Regions from separate parts of the Methylobacterium oryzae genome, predicted to be linked through region 1. Evidence: riboswitches for the same ligand, from Rfam matches in the RefSeq annotation. Region 1 holds a riboswitch; the other holds the start of a gene.
The links. Region 1 has a riboswitch for thiamine pyrophosphate ahead of thiC (phosphomethylpyrimidine synthase ThiC). Riboswitches for the same ligand answer to the same signal wherever they lie in the genome.
Positions count from the first base shown of each region.

Region 2: it holds a riboswitch for thiamine pyrophosphate, as region 1 does, so the genes downstream of both, thiO (glycine oxidase ThiO) here and thiC (phosphomethylpyrimidine synthase ThiC) in region 1, are expected to answer to the same signal.

Region 1 is NZ_CP090349.1:1,559,658-1,567,366, forward strand. Features, by position in the region: gene LXM90_RS07515 (N-acetylglutaminylglutamine amidotransferase) at 1-1,668, shown strand, start outside; gene LXM90_RS07520 (class II glutamine amidotransferase) at 1,787-2,611, shown strand; gene LXM90_RS07525 (flagellar protein FlaG) at 2,622-2,960, opposite strand; gene LXM90_RS07530 (TY-Chap domain-containing protein) at 3,215-3,733, shown strand; gene thiC (phosphomethylpyrimidine synthase ThiC) at 3,756-5,642, opposite strand; TPP riboswitch at 5,714-5,819, opposite strand; gene LXM90_RS07540 (alpha/beta hydrolase) at 5,934-6,764, shown strand; gene LXM90_RS07545 (restriction endonuclease) at 6,780-7,154, shown strand; gene LXM90_RS07550 (acyltransferase family protein) at 7,271-7,709, shown strand, end outside.
Region 2 is NZ_CP090349.1:4,328,787-4,336,495, reverse strand. Features, by position in the region: gene LXM90_RS20755 (glycosyltransferase) at 1-996, opposite strand, end outside; gene LXM90_RS20750 (retropepsin-like aspartic protease family protein) at 1,394-1,897, opposite strand; TPP riboswitch at 2,131-2,259, shown strand; gene thiO (glycine oxidase ThiO) at 2,324-3,547, shown strand; gene thiS (sulfur carrier protein ThiS) at 3,544-3,756, shown strand; gene LXM90_RS20735 (thiazole synthase) at 3,759-4,562, shown strand; gene LXM90_RS20730 (thiamine phosphate synthase) at 4,559-5,215, shown strand; gene LXM90_RS20725 (peptidase) at 5,274-6,026, opposite strand; gene LXM90_RS20720 (transglutaminase family protein) at 6,071-6,898, opposite strand; gene LXM90_RS20715 (alpha-E domain-containing protein) at 6,920-7,709, opposite strand, start outside.

The DNA of each region.
Region 1 (7,709 bases):
GGGCTCTTCGGTTCCGGCCGGGTCGTTTTCGGCCATCGCAGGCTCAAGATCATCGACCTGTCCGAGGCCGGGCAGCAGCCCATGATCGATCCTGCCCTCGGGCTCGCGATCGTGTTCAACGGCTGCATCTACAATTTCAGCGCGCTGCGCGCCGAACTCGAGGCGAAGGGCTACGCGTTCTTCTCGACGAGCGACACCGAAGTGGTGCTCAAGGCCTTCCACGCCTGGGGACCTGCCTGCGTCGAGCGCTTCGCCGGCATGTTCGCCTTCGCGATCCTGGAGCGGGATTCCGGGCGAGTCGTGCTGGCGCGCGACCGGCTCGGCGTGAAGCCGCTCTATTACAGCGAGTCGAAGGGCCGCTTCCGCTTCGCCTCGTCGCTCCCGGCCCTGCTCGCCGCCGGAGACGTCGATACCGCGGTCGATCCGGTCGCGCTCCACCACTACATGAGCTGGCACGCGGGCGTCCCGGCCCCGCTCACCATCCTCAAGGGCGTGCGCAAGCTGCCACCGGCGACGATCCTGACGATCGAGCGGGACGGGACGCGGCACGCGTCGACCTACTGGACCCTGGCGATCGGCCCCCGCGCGGCCGACCGTGGCCGGACCGAGGCGGACTGGCGCGAGGCCGTCCTCGAGGCCCTCGGCACCGCCGTCGAGCGCCGTCAGGTCGCCGACGTCCCGACGGGTGTCCTTCTCTCGGGCGGCCTGGACAGCTCGCTGCTCGTTGCCCTGCTGGCGCGCGGCGGGCAGCGCGGACTGAAGACCTTCTCGGTGGGCTTCGACGCGGTGAACGGCGTGGAGGGCGACGAGTTCAGGTACTCCGACATCATCGCCGAGACCTTCGCCACCGACCACACGAAGCTCGCGGTCGACGGCACCCGGACGCTGGAGGCACTGCCCGCGGCCATCGCGGCGATGTCGGAGCCGCAGATGAGCCACGACGCGGTGGCCTTCCTCCTGCTCTCGCAGGAGGTCGCCAAGCACGTGACGGTGATCCAGAGCGGGCAGGGCGCCGACGAAGTGTTCGGCGGCTATCACTGGTATCCGAAGCTGATGGGCTCGACGGACCCGGTCGCCGACTACGCGAAAGCGTATTTCGACCGCGACCATGCCGAGATGCGGGAGGCCCTGACGCCCGACATGGTCGGCGGCGACCACAGCACCGACTACATCGCGACCTTCTTCGCGAACTCGCGGAGCGACAGCGCCATCGACAAGACTCTGCAACTCGACCAAGAGGTCATGATGGTCGACGATCCGGTCAAGCGGGTCGACAACATGACGATGGCCTGCGGCCTCGAGGCGCGGGTGCCGTTCCTCGACCATGACCTCGTCGAGCTGGCGGCCCGCATCCCGGCGGAGCTCAAGGTCCGGGACGGCGGCAAGTACATCCTCAAGGAGGCCGCGCGGACGATCGTCCCGGCCGAGGTGATCGACCGCGAGAAGGGGTATTTCCCCGTTCCGGCGCTGAAGCACATCCGCGGCACGTTCCTCGACTACGTCCGCGACGTGCTGGACCGGCCCGAGGCGCGCGCGCGTGGCATCTTCAACCGCGCCTACGTCGATCATCTGCTCGCCGATCCCGACGGCACGCTGACGCCCAAGGGCAACTCGAAGCTCTGGCAGGTGGCCCTCCTGGAGAGCTGGCTCCAGACGCACGGCGTCTGAGACGGGCCGCGGCACGCCTTTCGCGACGGATCGTGATCGACCGCGCGCTCAAGGTGCCGCGCTTTGTCCACGATCGTCCCGGATCAGCCGGTCGACAGACACCCGGAGAAGCCCGTCGATGTGCCGCTGGATCGCCTATGCGGGACGCACCATCCCGCTGGAGCACTACGTCACCGAGCCGTCCCACAGCCTCGTCTCGCAGAGCATCGCGGCGCTCGAATCGACCGCGGCGACCAACGGCGACGGGTTCGGGCTCGGCTGGTACGGCGATCACCCGGAGCCCGGCCGGTACCGCGAGGTCCAGCCCGCCTGGTCGGACGACAACCTGCGCTACCTGTGCCGGCACTTGCACTCGCACCTGTTCTTCGCGCACGTGCGCGCCGCGACCGGCACGCCGATCACCCGGCCGAACTGCCATCCCTTCGCCTGCGGCCCGTGGCTGTTCATGCACAACGGCTATATCGGCGACTGGAGCCGCCTGCGGCGCCCGGTCGAGGCGCTGATCCCGGACGAGCTGTACCCGTCGCGCGCGGGGACCACCGATTCCGAAGCGATCTTCCTCGGGCTTCTGGGCTGCGGCCTGATGGGACCGGGGCCGCGCCGCGATCCTGTCGAGGCGACGGCGCGCGCGCTCGCGCGCCTCACGGATCTCGCCGGGCCGCATCCGTTCCGGTTCACCGCGGCGCTGGCCGACGGGCGCGATCTCTACGCGTTCCGCTACGCCGCGAACGACAAGGCGAACTCGCTCTACTACCGCGCTTCGGAGGGCGGCGTGGTCGTCGCCTCGGAGCCGCTCGACCGGGATCACGGCACTTGGACGACGGTCGCCGAGAACAGCGTGCTCGTCGCGCGGCGGGACGCGCCGGTGGAGATCCTGCCGCTGGCGCAGTTCGGCCTGGCCGCGCCGCCGGTCGATGACTCGGTCCGCCGGCTGCGCGCCTGAGCGACTCCGCTCAGGCGACGCGGGAGAGGCTGCCGCTCTGCGAACCCTGCGTGCTGCGGGCGGAATCGTAGGCGCGATTGCGCAGGGCGGTCTCGCTCGGGAGCTGGTCGATCACGTTGCCGGACGACGGATCGACCACCTGGAACACGATCGAGCTGGTGTCCGGATCCTGGATGTACCGCGCCTTGCCGCCGTTCGTGCCGATGTCGAGCTTCACCGCGGGCTCGAGCGGCTTGGCGGACGTCTCGGGCTCGGGCGCCTGCTGGGTCACGGCGGCGGCGGCCGTCGCTCCGAGCGCGTCGAGGCCCTGCGGCCCCGGCGTCGTGGATGTCAGCGTTCGGATCTCCATCGCCGGTCTCCTGCGATCCTGTGATCGAAGGATTGAGGCGCGGTCCTGCCTAATCGTTCCTTAATGGCGACCGCCGGTCCACCGGATGATGTGGCGGAATCGGAGATGCGATGAACATCGCGTTACCTGCGCGACACAAATCCGTGCTGAATTTTCTCCTGGGTCGACTCGGCGCCCAGCCGGTTCGTCTTCCCGCGACGGGACTGCGGCCCGCCCCGCGCAGCGTGGAGCACGCGATGTACAGGATCTCGGCGATGCTCGTCTTGGCGACCAGTCCCGCGCTCGCCGCGCCGGCCGCGGCTGGCGATCCGGGTACGCGCGCGCCGTTCATCCGCGAGCACCGCTGCGCCGTCGTGGAGCGTCTCGACGCCATCCACAGGCGCGGGCCGGTCGACGTCTCGCGCGACCGCTTCATCGTCGTCGCGCCGCACGGACAGGCGCAGCGCTACGTCCAGTGCATCTTCCAGGATCGGGATACGCGGATGTTCTGCGAGGCCGCGTCGGGCGCCTACGGGCCACCCGGCCGAAGGCGCCTGCGGCTGGATGCGACGGCACGGCAGGCTCTGGCGGCGCTCGGATACGTCCAGGCGGACCCGGCGGAGAACTTCGCGCGCCTCGTGGAGCTGGGATCGCCGCCCGACACGGGCATCGCCGCGGATCTGATGCTCGCGGCGCTGCACGATGCCTACGGCGCCCGCCCAGGCGACATTCTCGATATCGAGGCCCCGCACGGCGGAACGCCGGGGCGGGGCTGCGGCGCGCCCGAATCCTGAGCGGACCGGGCGCGCGCCCGTCTCACTCGGCGGCGTCGACGTAGAGCTTGCCGCCCTCGGCCAGGAACTCCTGCGACTTCGCCCGCATGCCGGCCTCGGCCTCGGCCTTCGACATCGCGGGCGCCGCGCCCACGACTTCGCCGGCCTCCTCCATCGCCAGCACCTCGGCGCGCAGGTCCTGCGTGATCTTCATCGAGCAGAATTTCGGCCCGCACATCGAGCAGAAATGCGCGACCTTGTGGGCGTCCTTCGGCAGGGTCTCGTCGTGGAAGCGCCGGGCGGTATCCGGATCGAGGCCCAGGTTGAACTGGTCCTCCCAGCGGAAGTCGAACCGGGCGCGGCTGAGCGCGTCGTCCCGGAGCTGCGCGGCGGGATGCCCCTTGGCGAGGTCGGCGGCGTGGGCGGCGATCTTGTAGGTGATGACGCCGGTCTTCACGTCGTCCCGGTCCGGCAGGCCGAGATGCTCCTTCGGGGTGACGTAGCAGAGCATCGCGGTGCCGAACCAGCCGATCATGGCGGCGCCGATGCCCGAGGTGATGTGGTCGTAGCCCGGGGCGATGTCGGTGGTCAGCGGGCCGAGGGTGTAGAACGGCGCCTCGCCGCACTCCTTCAGCTGCTTCTCCATGTTGACCTTGATCTTGTGCATCGGCACGTGGCCGGGGCCTTCGATCATCACCTGGCAGCCCTTGTCCCAGGCGACCTTGGTCAGCTCGCCGAGCGTCTCCAGCTCGCCGAACTGCGCGGCGTCGTTGGCGTCGGCGATCGAGCCCGGGCGCAGGCCGTCGCCCAGCGAGAACGAGACGTCGTAGGCCCGCATGATGTCGCAGATCTCGTCGAACCGCTCGTAGAGGAACGATTCCCGGTGCCCGGCCAGGCACCAGCGCGCCATGATCGAGCCTCCGCGGGAGACGATGCCGGTGACGCGCCGGGCGGTCAGCGGCACGTGGGCGAGCCGCACGCCGGCATGGATCGTGAAGTAGTCGATGCCCTGCTCGGCCTGCTCGATCAGCGTGTCCTTGAAGACCTCCCAGTCGAGCTTGAGCGGGTCGCCGCCGACCTTCTCCAGCGCCTGGTAGATCGGCACCGTGCCGATCGGGACCGGGCTGTTGCGGATGATCCACGAGCGGATGTTGTGGATGTTGCGGCCGGTGGACAGGTCCATGACCGTGTCGGCGCCCCAGCGGATCGACCAGACGAGCTTCTCGACCTCGTCGGCGGCCGAGGAGGTCACGGCGGAGTTGCCGATGTTGGCGTTGATCTTGACCAGGAAGTTCCGGCCGATCGCCATCGGCTCCAGCTCGGTGTGGTTGATGTTGGCCGGGATGATCGCCCGGCCGCGGGCGATCTCGTCGCGGACGAATTCCGGGGTGATGAAGGGCGGGACCGAGGCCCCGAAGCTCTGGCCGTCCGCGAGCGCGGCCTCGGCGCCCGCGAGCATGGCCTCCCGGCAGACGTTCTCGCGGTGGGCGACGTAGATCATCTCCTCGGTGATGATCCCCGCGCGGGCGAACTCGTACTGGGTCACCATCTGGCCCGGGGCCGCCTTGCGGATGGTCCGCTCGGCGGGGCAGGGGGCCACGAGCTTGTCGCCCGCGAATCCGTTATCCTCGGGCTTCACCGCGCGCGGCGCGACGGCCGCGTAGCCGCGGGCGGCGACCCAGGGCTCGCGCACGCCGGGGAGGCCGGCATTGAGGTCGATGCGGGCATCGGTCTCGGTGTAGGGGCCCGACGGGTCGTAGACCCGCACCGCTTCCTCCTTCGGATCGGAGAGGACGATCTCGCGATAGGGGACGCGGATGTCCGGCCGCCCGGCCGGGTTCGCGTACGCCTTGCGCGATCCGGTGACCGGACCCGTGGTCACGGTCTCGGGGCTGCCTTTCACGTCCTTCGGGAGAACGGGTGCGTTCATCGTGGGCCTCTCCTCGTGCTGGAGCGGTCCGGTCCACGCGATGGCCGAGATGAGATGAGGTCGCGCGAGATGCGACCGCAGGTTCCCGTCCCTCCGCCGGTATGAGCCGGATCAGGTTCAAGGGTCAGGGCAGCGTGCCCAATCTCAGCCCTCTTCAGGGCCCCCCTCGGAACGGTTCCAGACTCGGGCCCGCGGACGGCTTTGTCAATGCTGACCGGCCGCCCTAGAAAACACATCCCCGAAACCGTTCGTCCGAACGCACGCGTTCTCCCCCGCCGCAATCGCACCGCAATGCGCCTCATCGCCGGCCTCCTGCTCGCCGCGCTCCTCCTCTGCGGGCTGGCCTGCGCCGCGCTCGCGCTCGGGCAGCGCCGGTTCCTCTATCCGGGCGCCTTCGGGCCGCAGAACCCGTGGACGATCCCGCCGGGCCTCGCGACGATCACGGTCGCGACCCCCGACGGCGAGACCCTGCACGGCCTGTGGCGGCCTCCGCGGCCGGGCTGCGGCGTCGTCGTGAGCTTCCACGGCAACGGGTCCCGCCCCGAGCCGCACGCGGCCCGCTTCGCCGCGGAGCCCTGGCGGGCGCGCGGCTGGGGCGTGCTCACTGTGGCCTATCGCGGCTATCCCGGCTCCACCGGCAGCCCCAGCGAGGACGGGCTGATCCGCGACGGGCTGGCGGCCGTCGAGGCCGCGCGGGCGCGGGCGCCCGACGCGCCGATCCTCCTCCACGGACACTCCCTCGGGGCCGCCGTGGCCGTGGCCGTCGCCGAACGGGTGCCGACGATCGGCCTGTACCTGGAGGCGCCGTTCGACTCGATGACCCACACCGTGCGGCTGCATGTCCCGCTAGCCCCGATCTGGCTCCTGCGCGACACGTACCGCTCGGACCTGCGCATCCGCGACGGGTCGGCGCCCGTGCTGATCGTGCAGGGCCGCGACGACACGGTGGTGCCGGCCAAGCTGGCGCGGAACCTCGCCGAGGCGGCCGGCCCGCGGGCGCGGATCGACGTGATCCCGGGGGACCACGTCTCCATCCTGGGGAGCCGGGATCGCGAGGCCGAAGCGCTGTTCGGACAGGGCGTCGGTCCGGCTTGCCCGCAGCCGGTGGACCAGCAGGGGTAGGAGAGGGAGGCTCGCGTGGTCGGACGGCGCTCGCAGCGCTGGAGCGCCGAGGATCCGGACGCGCCGGGCGTCCCGGGCCCGCCGGACCCGGTCTGCCCCCTCTGCGAGCGCCCGATCCCGCGCCGCGCCCGCTCCAGCCTCCATCACCTCACGCCGAAGCTGAAGGGCGGGACCCATCGCGGCACGGTCCGGCTGCACCAGATCTGCCACTCGGCGATCCACGCCCGCTACAGCGAGGCGGAGATCGCCAAGCGCCTCGCCGACGTCGAGGCCCTGCGCGCCGATCCGGAGATCGCGCGCTTCCTCGTCTGGGTCCGCGGCAAGCCCGACGATTTCCACGCCGCCACGCGCATGACCCGCGAGCGGAAGTCGGCGCGCCGCAAGATCTGACACCTGCCCGGCCGGCGTTTACCGGGCGTTCGTCACATCCGCAGGTGGCCGCCGCCCCGTTCCTTGCCGTCAACCCGAACCGGTCCAGGATCGCCCCGATCGCGAGGGTTCGGACGATGGCCGGGGTCGGGGATACGGGGGATCGACTCGCCTGGGTCGATATCGCCAAGGGGATCTGCATCCTCCTGGTCGTCATGATGCATTCGGTCATCGGCACCGGCGAGGCCATGGGCGGCGAGGGCTTCCTCCACCCGATCGTCGCCTTCGCGAAGCCGTTCCGCATCCCGGACTTCTTCCTGCTCTCCGGACTGTTCGTCGGGCGGGTGATCGACCGCGACTGGCGCCTGTTCTCCGACCGCCGGGTCGTCCACTTCGCCTATTTCTACCTGCTCTGGCTGGTGATCCAGTCGGTCGCCAAGTACGGCAAGATCGTCGGCGATGCCGGTCCCGCGGCCTTCGCGGCGCATCTCGCCCACGCGCTGATCGAGCCCTATTCCAGCCTCTGGTTCATCTACCTGCTGGCGGTGTTCTCGGTGGTCACCAAGGCCCTGCGCC
Region 2 (7,709 bases), 2.8 Mb from region 1:
CGCCCGCTCGAGGATCTTCAGGCAGGCATGTCCGCAGGCGCTGAACTGGCCGCTGTGGTACGCGTTGAGGGCGAACTCGTCGAGCAAGCCGTACTCGTAGACCCACGGGTTCAGGGAGATGCCCTCGCTCGGAAGCTCGAGAGCCAAGCCCGCCTCGGCGTAACGATAGCCTTCCGCGAACCGCTTCCTCAGCCTGCAGAATCGGCTGGCCCCGTGGCGCGCCTCCGCCCGCCCCGGACGGATTGCGGTGGCGCGCTCGTAGAGCTGCAGCACCCTGTCCTCCGGCTCGTCGAGGCGCTCCGCGTTCACCGCGGCCATCAGCAGGTTGAAATAGACCTCCTCGTCCCATCCGCCGAGATCGGCCCGCTTCAGGAAACAGGCGAACGCTTTCCGGTACTCGCCGGCGGCGTCGTAGGTGGTGCCGAGGTACATCGTGTACCGGGCGATCATGAAGGGGTCCGTCTCGACCGCCAGTGCCTTCTCGAGGACGGCGATATCCCGCGCGTCCGCCGTCGCGTCGCGGTGGCGGGCACCGTCGTCGCCCCGACGCATCGCGAGGGGGAGGATCGGTGTCTCTGTCACGCCGGGGCAGCTGAGGAATTCGTGCAGCACGCCCCGGTAACGCCAGTTCTCCCGGGTGCTGACCAGCTGGTTGCGCCAGTACCGCGTGTGCGCGTCGATGATCTCGAACCGATAGCCGGGCGCACGCAGCTTCGGCATCGTGAATTCCGCCGGGACGATCAGCTCATCGTCGGCGTCGATGATCAATGCGTACTGCGCGTGACGCCGCGCGAGTTTCAAGGCCTCGTTCCGGTTGAAGGCGAAATCGACCCAGGGGCGCTCGACCAGAGCACCCGGTATGTCCGCGAGCGCGGCACGGACGACATCCTGGGTTCCATCCGTCGAGCCGGTATCGACGACGATCCAATGATCGATGATCGGACGAACAGAATCGAGGCAACGCCGGATAACGTGGGCCTCGTCCTTCACGATCATGGACAAACAGATCGTCGATCCGCGATTCTTCATACCGAAGCCGTCCCATCGCGCGCTCACGTGTCGGATGCGCAGTCATGAACGCTCCTAGCATTGCCGGAATGCGCTGACAAACAAACATATCCTTCGGAAAAATTTGGATTAAATATCTGAAACTACATATAATAAGCCAGTTATATATAAATTCTCCGGCTCACGGTCTTATGACTGCAAATACCCGCGACCGATAGACTGATCGAGCGGATCAGGAGACACCCGCCATCGGGCTGGCACGAGGCCCGAACGCCGTAGGTCATCGGCGCGGGCGTTGGGCCCGCAGCCGATCCCGTGGTGCAGGCCCGGGGGATCCCCACAGGCGCGCCTCGGCCAGACAGATCAGCGTCGATCTCCGGCCGCCTCAGCCCCTGAGCGTCATCGTGCTGCCGGAGATGCCGAAATCGCGCAGACGCCTGAGGAACGACATGCCCAGCAGGCTCGTCGACAGGAGCCCGCGCGGGATCACGACCGCATCGACGTCCCGGACCGTGATCGATCCGATCTGCACGATGGCGATCCGGATCGGCGCCACGCGGACCGTGCCGTTCGCGGTGTTCCAGACGCGGGTGAAATCGGCCGGAGTGACCCGGATCCCGATCCGCGCGGCATCCTCCTCGGAGAACGCGCAGGCGCTCGCTCCCGTATCGACCATCATCGGCAGCGAGCGGCCGTCCAACAGCGCATTGACGAAGAAGTGGCCGTTGCGCCCGGCCTGGAGGGCCACGCCGGCGGCGTCGACTGCGGGAACGGGCTCCGGCGGCGTGACGGCGAGGGCCACCGGCGCCGGCCTCATGCCGTCGCGCAGCTTCAAGGCGGCCGTGACACCGAGGAAGCCGAGCAGGCAGATCAATAGGATTGCGCGCACGCGAGTCCGCCCGTGACGTGGAGTGCCGGCGACCGGAGACGTTCCGGAATCCCGGTGATGAGATGCCAGACCAGTGAAGGGATGGTGCGCGATCGCGGTCGCCGCCGCGGCGCGCGCGCCGATTCCGCTCCGCTTGGTGTCCAGATCGTCACCGGGATCCGCGGATTGTCGCGGGAACGACTGGATGCTCGCGGCGCGGGGTTGACCGGCAGGGGCCGGGGAGCCACATCTGCGTCTGTTCCAGGGAGATCCCCGGCAAGGGGCTGAGAAACCGCTGGCACGTCCGTCAGGACCTGCGGCGCGGAAATCCTTCGAACCTGATCCGGCTCATACCGGCGTAGGGATTGGACCGCGGCCGCCTGAAAGGCAGGCCACAGCTTCTCACCGAAGCGCACGGCCCGATCTCCGCGACGGCAATCCGCGGAGATGATTGTGCCCCTCGACCGACCCGCCTCACCGATCGGCCGCCGCCGCAACCCGGACGGCAACGTCGCGCCGGCGACCCTTCCGGCGCGGACGGACGTCGCCGTGGTCGGCGGCGGGCTGATCGGGCTGTCGATCGCGTGGCGCCTCGCCCGGGCCGGCCGCGCCGTGACGGTGCTGGAGCGGGACACGATCGGGGCGGGCGCGAGCCTCGCGGCCACCGGCATGCTGGCCCCCGCCGCCGAGCACGAGCCGGGCTCCGATCCGCTGCTGCCGCTCGCCCTGGACTCGCTGCGGCTCTGGCCCGCGTTCCGCGACGCCCTGGAGGCCGAGTCCGGCCGGGCGATCGACTACCGCGCCGACGGCACCCTGGTGCTGGCGGTCGGCCGCGACGAGGTCGAGCGCCTGCGCTTCCGCTTCGACCTTCAGCGCCGCTCGGGGCTCGAGGCCACGTGGCTGCCGGGCAGCGAGGTGCGGCGCCTGGAGCCGGGCCTGCGCCCCTCCGTCACCGCCGGGATCCACTGCCCGCTCGACCATCAGGTCGACCCCCGTCTGGTCATGGACGCCCTCACCGAGGCCTGCCGCCGCGCCGGCGTAATTCTGGCGGAGCGGAATCCCGTCACCGCCCTGGACTGGTCGGGTGGCCGCGTGACCGGGATCCGCGCCGGCGACCGCGTCGTCCCGGCGGAGACCGTCATCCTCGCCTCCGGCGCCTGGAGCGGGGAGGGCGGTCTGCTGCCCGACGCGCTCGCCCTGCCGGTCCGCCCGCTGAAGGGCCAGTCCCTGGCCCTGCGCACCACCGCCCGGACCGGTACCCTGGCGCGGATGGTCTGGACCGAGCAGGTCCACATGGCGCCGAAGAGCGACGGCCAGCTCATCGTCGGCGCGACCGTCGAGGATTGCGGCTTCCGGCCCGGCGTCACCGCGGGCGGACTCTACGCCCTGCTGGAGGGTGCCCGCCGGGTGCTGCCCGGCATCGAGGAGATGGAGGTGGAGGCGGTCTGGAGCGGGTACCGCCCGACCTCGGACGACGACGCACCGATCCTCGACGCGATCGCGCCGGGCCTCGTCGCCGCCACCGGGCATCACCGCAACGGCTACCTGCTCGCCCCGGTGACCGCCGACGCGATCGCCGCGCTGGTGCTGCGCGGCGCGCTGCCGGAGGTGGCGCGTCCCTTCACCCGCGCGCGCTTCGGCCAGCCGGAAGCGCTGAGGGCCTCGGCATGAAACTCCTCGTCAACGGTGAGCCGCGCGAGTGCGCGGTCGAGACGGTGGACGCCCTGTTCCGCCTGGAGGCGGAGGAGAGCGGCATCGAGAGTCCGCAGGGTGTCGCCATCGCGCTGAACGGCCGCGTTCTGCGCCGCCGGGACTGGGGCGAGACACCGGTCGCGGAGGGCGACCGGGTCGAGATCGTCCGCGCCATGCAGGGAGGTTGAGCATGGACCAGAGTCACTTGCCGCCGCGCCCCGAGGGCGGGGATGACAGCCTGACCATCGCCGGGGTGAGGCTGTCGTCCCGGCTGTTCATCGGCACCGCCGGCTACCCGACGCAGGCGATCATGCGCGACGCCGTCGCGGCGAGCGGCGCCGACGTGGTCACCGCCTCGATCCGCCGGGTCTCGCTGCAGGGCCACGGCTCGGACACGGTCAAGATCCTGAAGGGCAAGCGCTTCCTGCCGAACACCGCCGGCTGCGAGACGGCCCGGGACGCGATCATGACCGCCGAGCTCGCCCGCGAGGCGCTCGACACCAACTGGATCAAGGTCGAGGTGATCGGCGACCGCGAGACGCTCTACCCGGACGTGATGGAGCTGATCGAGGCCTGCCGCCATCTCGTGGACGACGGCTTCGTCGTGCTGCCCTACTGCAACGACGACCCGATCGTGTGCCAGCGCCTGGAGGATCTCGGCTGCGCCGCGGTGATGCCCATGGGCTCGCTGATCGGCTCCGGGATGGGTGTCGCCAATCCGGCCAACCTGGAGCTGATCTGCCGCCGGGCGACAGTGCCGGTGGTGGTCGATGCCGGCATCGGCACCGCATCGGACGCGGTGATCGCCATGGAGCTCGGCGCCTCCGCCTGCCTGATCAACACCGCCGTGGCCAAGGCCGACGATCCGGTGCGGATGGCTCGCGCCATGGGCCGGGCCGTGGAGGCCGGGCGCGACGCCCACCGCGCCGGGCGGATCCCCCGCCGCGGCCGGGCCGAGCCGTCGAGCCCGCAGCTCGGCCTCGTCGGCTCGTGAGGGCGTTGCCGTCGCCGCTGCTCGCGGTGACGGACCGGCACGGGCATCCGCGGCCCCTCGCCGAGACCGTGCAGGCGGTCCTCGACGGCGGCGGGCGCTGGATCTGGTTCCGCGACCGGGACCTAGAGGCGGATGCCCGCCTGCGCCTCGGTGCGCGCGTGGCCGAGCGCGTGCGGGCCGCGAACGGCGTCCTGACGGTCGGAGGCGATGTCGCGCTCGCGCGCGCCCTCGGTGCCGACGGCGTGCATCTCGGCGGCGGCTCGGGACCGGAGGCGATCGCGGCGGCGCGGGCGGCACTCGGTCCGCTCGCGCTGATCGGCGTCTCGGCCCACGCGCCGCGCGAGGCTGCGGCTGCCGCGCAGGCCGGCGCCGATTACGTGACCCTCAGCCCGATCTACACGACCGCGAGCAAGCCCGGCTACGGGCCGGCGCTCGGGTCCGAGGGGATCGCCGCCGCGCGGGCGGCGGGCCTGCCGATCGTGGCCCTGGGCGGTGTCGGGCCCGAGATGATCGGGGCCTGTCGCGCGGCGGGGGCTGCGGGCTTCGCCGTCATGGGTGGCCCGATGCGCGCCCTGAATCCGGCCGACGCGACCCGGGCGCTCCTGAAGGCCTGGGGCGCAGCGGAGTCTTCAGCGGCTCGGACAGCCACGTAGAAATCTGCCCCCGTCCCGGCGAGCGCAGCGGAGCAAGACGGCCGATGCTGTAGTTGCCCTAGGCGTTGGACGGTCCGTAGGGCGGGCGCGGGATCGCCCGGTGCGCCGCGCGCAGCGCAGCCGACCAGCGCTCGCGCAGATCGTGGAAGTAGCCCTCGCCGGCCTCGATCCGGTGGTTCACCTCGAGCGTCAGCGCGTTCCGGCGAGCGACCGCGATGTCGATCGGCAGGCCGACGCCCAGATTGGAGCGCATGGTCGAATCCATCGAGACCAGGCTCACCTTGAGGGCGTCGTAGAGGTCGGTCGTGTACTTCACGGCGCGGTCGAGGATCGGCTTGCCGTACTTGTGCTCACCGATCTGGAGGAACGGCGCGTCGGTGCTGCACTCGATGAAATTGCCGGCGGAGTAGATCAGGTACAGCCGCATCTCGCCGGTGCCGATCTGGCCGCCGAACAGCAGCGAGATCGAGAACCGGATATTGGCCGCCTCGAACCCGTCCTTCTCGATGGCGCGCACCCGCCGGATGGCCCGGCCGATCAGCTGCGCCGCCTGGAACATCGTCGGCGCCTCGACGAGCTTCTGCGGCGGCTCACCCTCCTCCTCGCCGGGCACGCCCTCCTGGAGCAGGCTGAGCACCGACTGGGTGATCGAGAGGTTGCCCGCGGAGGCGAGCATCATCACCCGCTCGCCCGGCACGTTGAAATGGTGGAGCTTGCGGTAGGTCGAGATGTCGTCGAGCCCCGCATTGGTGCGGGTATCGGCGACCATGACCAGCCCTTCCTCCACCAGGACACCGACGCAGTAGGTCATCGTTTTCGGGCTCTCGTGCGGTCGGCGGACCGGGGTCGGGACGGTCAGGATTGAGCGGCGGCCCTGCCTTGCTCGACCCGGAGCTTCACGTCCAGTGTCTCGGTGCCACCGCCGGTCCGGCTGCCGCGGATCGGCGCCGCCCCGAGATAGTCCAGGCCGGTGGCGACGCGGATGTAGTTGTCCGTCGGGCTGACATCGTAGCACGGGTCGAACGCCACCCAGCCGAGATCCGGCACCAGGGCCTCGACCCAGCCGTGGGGCGCCTCGACATCCGCCTGCCCGTCCTCCCGGGCCCGGTAGCCGGCGACGTAGCGCGCCGGGATGCCGATGTGGCGGGCGGCGGCGATGAGCACGTGGGCGAGATCCTGGCAGATCCCGCGGCCCGCCGCGAACGCCTTGCCGGCCGGCACCGCGCCGCTCGCGGGACCGGGCTCGTGGGCCACAGCACCGTGGACCGCCCCCATCAGCCGGTGGAGTCGGGCCAAGGTCGCACCGTCGTCCTCGGCGGCGACGCGCTCCGCGAAAGCGTGCAGCTCCGGGCTCGCGGCGCACAGGTCCGTGTCGCGCAGGTAGAACTCGTCCGGCAGGCGCTCCACCGTGCCGCGCACGACGCCGTGTGTGTCGTCGGTGTCGACCTCGCCGGTGACCCGGATGGTCAGGGCGTCGGCCGGCTCGTCCGGGGTGAACCAGTGGACGACGTTGCCGAACCCGTCCTCGCGGGCGGTCAGCCGCCCGTCGACGGTGGTGTCGATCCGCCACCCGCGGACGTACTGCCCATCATGGTCGCGCGGCGTCAGCCGCAGGACCTGCACGAGCCCGCGGGCGGGCTGCTCGTACGTGTAGATGGTCTCGTGAACCACGCGGATGCGCATGCGCCGTCCTGTCCGTCCTGTTCAGCCGACCAGATACTGCTTCGCGATCGCCTCGCCCACCTTGTTGTTCTCGGCGATGAACGCCTCGACGAACTCGTGCAGCCCGGTGGCGAAGACCCGGTCGATATCCTCGCCCTCCAGCTTCGCCAACATGTTTCCGGCGAGGCGCTGGCTCGGGCCCCGGCGGCCGTAGGCGTCGGCGATCAGGTCGAGATACTCGACGATCACGCCGTAGCAGTTCGCGAAGGAGCGCGGCATCTGCTTGTTGAGCATCAGGAGGTCGGCCACCAGCAGCGGCTTGATGCTCTCCCGGTAGACCCAGTGGTAGGCGTTGAACGCCGACACTTCGCGCAGGATCGTGGTCCACTGGAAGTAGTCGAGGCTGCCGCCCACCGTCTCGTCGTGCGGCAGCAGGATCTGGTACTTCACGTCGAGGATGCGGGCGGTGTTGTCCGCCCGCTCGATCGCCGTGCCGAGCCGGGTGAACCAGAAGGCGTCGTTGCGCAGCATCGTCCGGAACGCCGAGCCGTCGAAGGTCAGCGAGACGGTCTTCACCCAGTCGAGGAAGCGGCCGAACTCGTCGCGGTTCAGGTCCTTGCCGGCGTAGTTGCGCAGCTCCAGCCACGCGCCGTTGATCGCGTCCCACATCTCGGTGGTGAGCGCCGTGCGGACCGAGCGGGCATTCTCGCGGGCCGCCTCGATGCAGGAACGGATCGAGGAGGGGTTGTGCGGGCTGAAGGCCAGGAAGTCGCAGACCGTGTCGGCGTTGATCGCGCTGTAATGGGTCTTGAACGCGTCGGGGTCGCCGGCG